Hydrogenispora ethanolica: one gene and its partner. The protein of the gene in region 2 binds, or shares a complex with, the protein of the main gene of each other region. Links are inferred from orthologs where the notes say so. Each region holds a gene or a part of one and is shown on either strand. Other genes may lie near its edges. The genes, in order: secY and secA.

The links.
Region 1: the proteins of secA (region 2) and secY are in contact, whole or in part, in a crystal structure (PDB 3DIN), measured with the Thermotoga maritima proteins. The link is inferred for Hydrogenispora ethanolica from one-to-one orthologs. Residues at the interface, in WP_004082002.1 of Thermotoga maritima: Glu261, Ala262, Arg263, Lys300, Ala301, Arg302, Thr303, Ile304, Ile305, Leu323, Tyr324, Asp325, Pro326, Val329, Ser330, Tyr333, Ile336, Lys340, Phe345, Val349, Glu363, Phe364, Tyr374, Ser375, Gly376, Gly377, Glu393, Ile395, Thr482, Ser483; in WP_004081795.1 of Thermotoga maritima: Glu108, Gly109, Glu110, Glu111, Ala236, Glu237, Arg238, Arg239, Ile240, Thr241, Ile242, Gln243, Tyr244, Ala245, Arg246, Arg247, Val248, Thr249, Gly250, Arg251, Arg252, Val253, Tyr254, Gly256, Ala257, Ser258, Thr259, Tyr260, Leu261, Pro262.

What each region holds. Positions count from the first base shown.
Region 1 is NZ_SLUN01000015.1:8,550-11,793, reverse strand. The notes cover bases 324-3,244. They hold secY (preprotein translocase subunit SecY), read right to left. Parts: upstream 2,463-3,244; coding sequence 1,185-2,462; downstream 324-1,184. Other genes in these bases: rpsE (30S ribosomal protein S5), read right to left, coding at 3,130-3,244; rpmD (50S ribosomal protein L30), read right to left, coding at 2,917-3,090; rplO (50S ribosomal protein L15), read right to left, coding at 2,463-2,903; EDC14_RS12940 (adenylate kinase), read right to left, coding at 521-1,171; map (type I methionyl aminopeptidase), read right to left, coding at 324-521. Outside these bases: more of map, read right to left, coding at 1-323. UniProt on the Escherichia coli protein: The central subunit of the protein translocation channel SecYEG. Consists of two halves formed by TMs 1-5 and 6-10.
Region 2 is NZ_SLUN01000059.1:21,146-24,641, forward strand. Bases 322-3,494 are described here. They hold secA (preprotein translocase subunit SecA), read right to left. Parts: upstream 3,165-3,494; coding sequence 522-3,164; downstream 322-521. UniProt on the Escherichia coli protein: Required for protein export, interacts with the SecYEG preprotein conducting channel.

The DNA of each region.
Region 1 (3,244 bases), on a different replicon or contig from region 2:
ATTTTCCGCCCAATCCCGTGGCCGACAAAATCGCGAACCACCGAAAAATCATTGGCTTCGACGTGATTTTGAATGGCTCTCGATATATCAAACAGACGATTTCCTGCTTTAGCTTGCTGAATTCCTAAGAACAATGCCTCTTGGGTTACCCGAAGCAATTTTTCGTGCTCTTGGGAAATTGAACCTATCGGAACCGTAATCGCTGAATCGGCGCAAAAATCCTGATAAATGACTCCAAAATCGATTCCAATGATATCCCCTTCTTTTAAGGCCCGGTTGCCGGGAATCCCGTGAACAACCTCCTCGTTGACCGAGGCGCAGATCGAAGCGGGAAAACCATTGTACCCTTTAAACGCCGGTTTGGCGTGATAAGCGCGGGTTAAAGACTCAGCTTTCCGGTCCAACTCAATCAATCTCACTCCCGGTGCCGCCATATTTCTTAATTCGGTGAGAACTGCTGCTACGATACTACCAGCAGTTCTCATGACGGCGATCTCACGGGGAGATTTGAGAATGATCATTATTTTTTGCCCTCCAATGCCCGGCAGATCTCCTCAAAAACATCCGGTATGGATTTTTGCCCATCGAAGGTGAGCAATAAATTCTTTGCCTCATAATACCGAATAAGCGGTTCGGTCTGCTCCTGATATACTTGCAATCGCTTACTGACAGTTTCCGGAGTGTCGTCGGCGCGTTGATACACTTCACCGCCGCACTTGTCGCAGACCGTCTCTACCTTGGAGCGTTTCGTCTCAATATGATAAACCGCAGCGCAATTGCGGCAGACACGCCGGCCCGTCAATCGTTTCAATAGAACTTCAAAATCCACATCGATATTGATGACTGCCGTAATTTGCCGGCCGTTTTCTGTCAAAAACCCGTCCAAAGCATTGGCTTGGGGAACGGTCCTCGGAAAGCCATCCAAAAGGAAACCCTTTTCACAATCGCTCTTCAGCAACCGTTCCTTCACAATACCCACTACGACTTCATCCGGAACCAGTTGGCCACTGTCCATATACCGCTTGGCTTCAACCCCTAATGGAGTGCCCTCCTTGACTGCCGCCCGGAAAATATCGCCGGTGGAAATATGAGGGACAGCAAAGCGTTTGACGAGCAATTCCGCCTGAGTCCCTTTCCCAGCTCCAGGAGGTCCAAGTAAGATCAGATTCATGGCACCAGTCTCCTTATTTTAAGAATCCTTCATACTGCCGCATAATCAGTTGCGCTTCAATCTGTTTCATCGTGTCGATGGCCACGCCGACGGCAATCAGCAAAGCGGTTCCGCCGAATTGAACCGAAAGGCCACGAAAACCAGGGATGAAATTCATCAAATACGGCAATATCGCCACTACCGTGAGGAAAAGAGCTCCAGCCAAAGTAATTCTTGTCAAAACACGGTCTAAATATTCAGCTGTCGGCTTGCCGGGGCGTATTCCCGGAATAAATCCGCCATATTTCTTCATATTATTGGATACTTCCAAAGGATTGAAGGTAACAGCCGTATAAAAATAAGTGAAAACAAAGATAAATAAGGCATATAAGAAGAGATAGATTCCGCGTCCGGGCGAAAACAGATTCAAAAATTTGTATAGCCAATTCGTCGGCGCCAAAAATTGCGCGATGGTCGGCGGAAAGGCCAGGATGGAAGAAGCAAAGATGATCGGAATAACACCGGCCTGATTCACCCGCATTGGAAGATAGGTGGAACCTCCGCCATACATTTTGCGGCCGACAACCCGTTTTGCATACTGAACCGGAATTTTTCGCTCACCTTGGGTAACAAAGACGACTCCCGCCACGATTAAAACCGCCAACACCAGGAAAGCAACGATACTGAAGGCCGAAGTGCCTACTCCCTTGCTGCCTACCGTGGTAAGCGTACTGATCGAACTCGGAATAATCCGCGCCACAATACCGCCGAAGATCAACAACGAAATTCCGTTACCGATACCCCGCTCGGAGATAACTTCCCCCAGCCACATTAGAAAGACCGAACCAGCGGTCAGAGTAGAGATGATTAATACAAAATCCCATATTGTCGGGCTGTTCATTGCTGAACGAAGACCGAAAGCCATCGCCGAACCTTGAATAATTGCAAGCAAAACCGTGCCATACCGAACATACTGATTGATAACCTTACGTCCTTCGACTCCTTCTTTGGAAAGAGCCTCTAGTTGTGGTATTACCATCGTCAAGAGCTGAACAATGATTGAAGACGTAATGTAAGGGTTAACACTCATTGCGAATACGGACATTTTCCGTAATGCGCCGCCTGCCAAGAGGTCCAACAAGCCGAAAAGATTATTATTCCCCCCGAAAAGCTGTTCCAAAGCCTTAGCATTCCAAGGGCCCGGCACCGGAATCAAGGTGCCGATCCGGAAAATGCCGAGCAATACCAGGGTCCATATAATCTTTTTCCGTAAGTCCGGGAGTTTAAAGGCGGTTCGAATAGCTTCCAGCAACTAAATCACCTCTGTTTTGCCACCGGCTTTTTCGATTTTTTCAATTGCTGATTTACTAAAACTATTGCTTTTCACGGTAAGACTTTTTGTAAGCTCGCCGTTGCCAAGAACCTTAATGCCATCCCCGAGTTGTTTGATAACGCCTGTTTCCAAAAGCAGTTCAGGAGTTACTTCGGTTCCATTTTCAAATCGGTTCAATTTCTCCAATGAAACTTCAATCCACTCATGCCGAAAATGATTGGTGAAGCCTCGTTTCGGTAATCTCCGTTGTAAAGGAGTCTGGCCACCCTCGAAGGCTGGTCCTTTTCCTCCACCAGAACGGGCTTTGGCACCCTTATGTCCTTTGGTAGAGGTCTTACCCATACCGGAGCCTATGCCTCGGCCGACTCTTTTGGGAGCTTTTTTCGCACCTTCCGCCGGCTGAAGTTCAAATAATTTCATGAGAAGACACCCCCTAGGCCTCTTTAACTTCTACTAAATGGTGAACTTTTTTAATCATTCCCCGGATAGCCGGGTTATCTTCCTTCGTGACAGTTTGGTTTAACTTTGTAAAGCCCAAAGCCTTAATCGTAGCCTTTTGAACTTTCGCACGGCCAATGGCGCTTTGTTTCCAAGTCACCTGAATCATTTTGCTGTTTTGGTCATTTGACATTGGTAAATTCCCCTCCTAACCGAGGATCTCATTTAAAGCTTTACCACGGATTTCCGCGACTTGCTCCGGCCGCTTCAATTCTTTCAAGCCGGTCATGGTGGCGTTTACCATATTCAAGGCATTGGAAGAA
Region 2 (3,496 bases):
GATTCGGTCCCGCCTGCTCCAGGATGAATTGTCAGATACACATTGAAACGATCGAATTCGCCGCCCAGCATGGTTGAAAGCTCCATTGCGGCGACGGCTTTTTCCAACTCCTCTATGCCGCCCGCGATTTCCGGAAACAAATCCTCTTCATCCTCGGCAACGGCCATCTCCAGAAGGCCCGTTAATTCCGCTTCCTGTCTTTCTTGGGTTTCAATTTTTTCGACATGATTCTTAAGATTGGTCAACTCCTGCAGAATTTTCTGCGCGGCATTCGGATCGTCCCAAAAATCCGGGGCCGAGGAGATCTCGCTTAACTCTGCAATCCGTTCTTGCTTTTGAGCTAAATCAAAGATACCCCCTGAGCTGGTGAATTCTTTCCTTCATATCGGACAGCCTGGCCCGTAGTTCGCTTACTTCGATCATGATTAACCACCCTGTCATAAAAATGTTGTCTTCTTTCCATCGCTTGAAGAAGCTTCGTCGATATTATACTATTACTGCTGAGTGGAATGCAAACCTTATTACCCGTTGGCCTGGCCGCAACATTTTTTATACTTTTTGCCGCTGCCGCACGGGCACGGATCATTCCTGCCAACTTTCTTACCGGTAACTCTTTGATGAACCGCCTGAGCGCCGTCCTCGTCCAGATTGGTGGAGATATTCCTCACTTTCGGGCGCTGGACCAGTCTTTCTTCGGAAACGACTTGGAATTTGGCTAATTCGCGGACGACTTCTTCGTTAATGGTATCGCGCATCTCTTTGAACATCTGATAAGCTTCAATTTTATAAGCAACCAGCGGATCATTCTGGGCATACGCCCGAAGGCCGATCCCTTCTTTCAAGCCATCCATCGCTTCCAGATGATCCATCCATTTCACGTCAATCGTCCGCAGCATCACGAAACGCTCGATCTCCCGTAAATGCTCGGCGCCGATCTCCGTCTCTTTCGCTTGATAGTACTCCATCGCCTTATCCAAAATGGCTTCCCGGAGTTCACTGTGGTTCAAACGATCAATATCGGAAAGTTCAATGGCTTGCGGCGGTAGAAACGTGCCGTAAACCGCCTGCAATAAACCTTCGAGATCCCATTCTTCAGGAATAATTTTTTCATTGGCGTAGACTTCCAGCAAGTGATCGGTCACGTCGCCGAACATACTGATCACTTTCTCATGAACATCCTCGCCGAGCAGCAACATTTTGCGCAACTCGTAGATGATCTCGCGCTGCTTATTCAGCACATCGTCATAATCCAGAACATGTTTCCGGATTTCAAAATTGCGGGCCTCCACCTTCCGCTGGGCAGCTTCGATTCTTTTGGCGATTGCCGAGTGCTCAATGGGCATATCTTCGGACCAGCCCAGTTTCTCCATCCAGCCGGAGATCATCTCGCCCCCGAAAAGACGCATCAGATCGTCTTCCATCGCCACGAAAAACCGGGATGAACCGGGGTCGCCCTGCCGTCCGGAACGGCCGCGCAGCTGGTTGTCGATACGGCGGCTTTCATGCCGCTCGGTACCGATGATATGCAGCCCACCCAGAGTCACCACTTTTTCATGATCTTCCCGGGTTGCCTGTTTTGCTTCGGACAAAGCCAACTGATACTCTTCCGGCGTAGCCTCCTGATATTCGATGCCACGGGAATGAAGTAAGTCTCGGGCCAGGAATTCGGTATTCCCTCCAAGCACAATATCGGTTCCACGGCCCGCCATATTGGTGGCGATGGTTACCGTCCCGGACCGGCCGGCCTGCGCAATAATCTCCGCTTCCTTCTCATGATATTTGGCGTTTAAGACTTGGTGGGGTATGCCGCGCCGTTTGAGCATATTGCTGAGCTCTTCGGATTTTTCAATCGAAATGGTGCCGACCAGAATCGGCCGGCCGGTCTGATGAATTTCGGCAATCTCGTCCACCACGGCGTTAAATTTGGATTTTTCGGTTTTATAAACTACATCCGGATGGTCGGCCCGCACCATGGGCACATTGGTCGGGATGACGATGACCGGCAAATTATAAATCTTCCGGAACTCGGCTTCTTCTGTTTCCGCAGTTCCGGTCATGCCTGCCAGCTTCTTATACATGCGGAAATAATTTTGGAAGGTGATCGTCGCCAAGGTCTGACTCTCGTTTTCGATCTTGACATTCTCCTTGGCCTCGATTGCCTGATGCAAACCCTCGCTGTAACGGCGCCCAAACATCAGGCGTCCGGTAAACTCGTCTACGATAATGACTTCGCCGTCCTTGACCACGTAATCTCGGTCCCGCTTCATCAGTTCCTTGGCGCGCAAAGCCTGGTTCAAGTGATGCACCAGATGGGTATTGGCGTCGTCATAAAGATTTTCAACGTGCAAAATCTGCTCGACTTTGGCGACACCTTCTTCGGTGACCGCCACGGTCCTGGCTTTCTCATCGATGGTATAATCCTCATCACGACGCAGTTTCGGGACAACCTGGGCGAATTTATAGTATAATTCGGTGGACTCCTCCGCTTGACCGGAGATAATCAACGGCGTCCGCGCCTCATCAATTAAAATACTGTCCACTTCATCGACGATAGCGTAATTCAACTCCCGTTGCACCATATCAGCCACGGTAAAAGCCATATTATCGCGAAGGTAATCGAAACCGAACTCATTGTTGGTTCCATAGGTAATGTCGGAATTATAGGCGATGCGCCGCTCATCGGAGTTCAAATGATGCAGGATGACGCCGACTGAAAGCCCTAAAAAACGGTAAACCTTCCCCATCCATTCGCTGTCCCGCTTGGCTAAGTAATCATTCACCGTAACGACGTGAACGCCCTTGCCACTCAAAGCATTTAAATAAACCGGCAAGGTGGCGACCAGCGTCTTTCCTTCACCGGTCTTCATTTCGGCTATCTTTCCTTCATGAAGCACCATACCGCCCATCAGCTGCACATCATAATGGCGTTGACCAAGCACCCGCCGGGCCGCTTCTCGCACCGTCGCAAAAGCCTCCGGAAGCAAATCGTCCAGCGTTTCCCCTTTGGCATACCGTTCCCGATACGCTATGGTTTTCGCCCGCAGCGCATTATCGTCCAACTGGGAAAACTGCGATTCCAGCGCGTTGATCTGCTCAACCTTCCGCTGCAACCTTTTTACCTCGCGCAGATTGGTATCCCATAATTCGGAAAGAAATTTCACCATTGCTCCACCTCATCATCAGACATTGCTTAAAATAACGTAAATCATTGGCAAGAGTGCCCAAAAAATTTTACCGTAATATTATACCATTTTGGAATTGGAAAAACAAATCAACAAAAGCTGGTCGGATCATTCTATATCGGATGATTCTATATCTATCGCACTCCATATTCGGAACAATTTCGCGACATCTTTTCCTCGCTGGATAAGATGAACTTATCTACCATTTATTTTTCTCACTATCGGATGCTTTACGCATCAATTCCATGTTTCTTTGAGAATCGCCGAATCGTTCCCCCTGACAGTTCCCTTCGTAAAAAAATAACCCGGTCTAT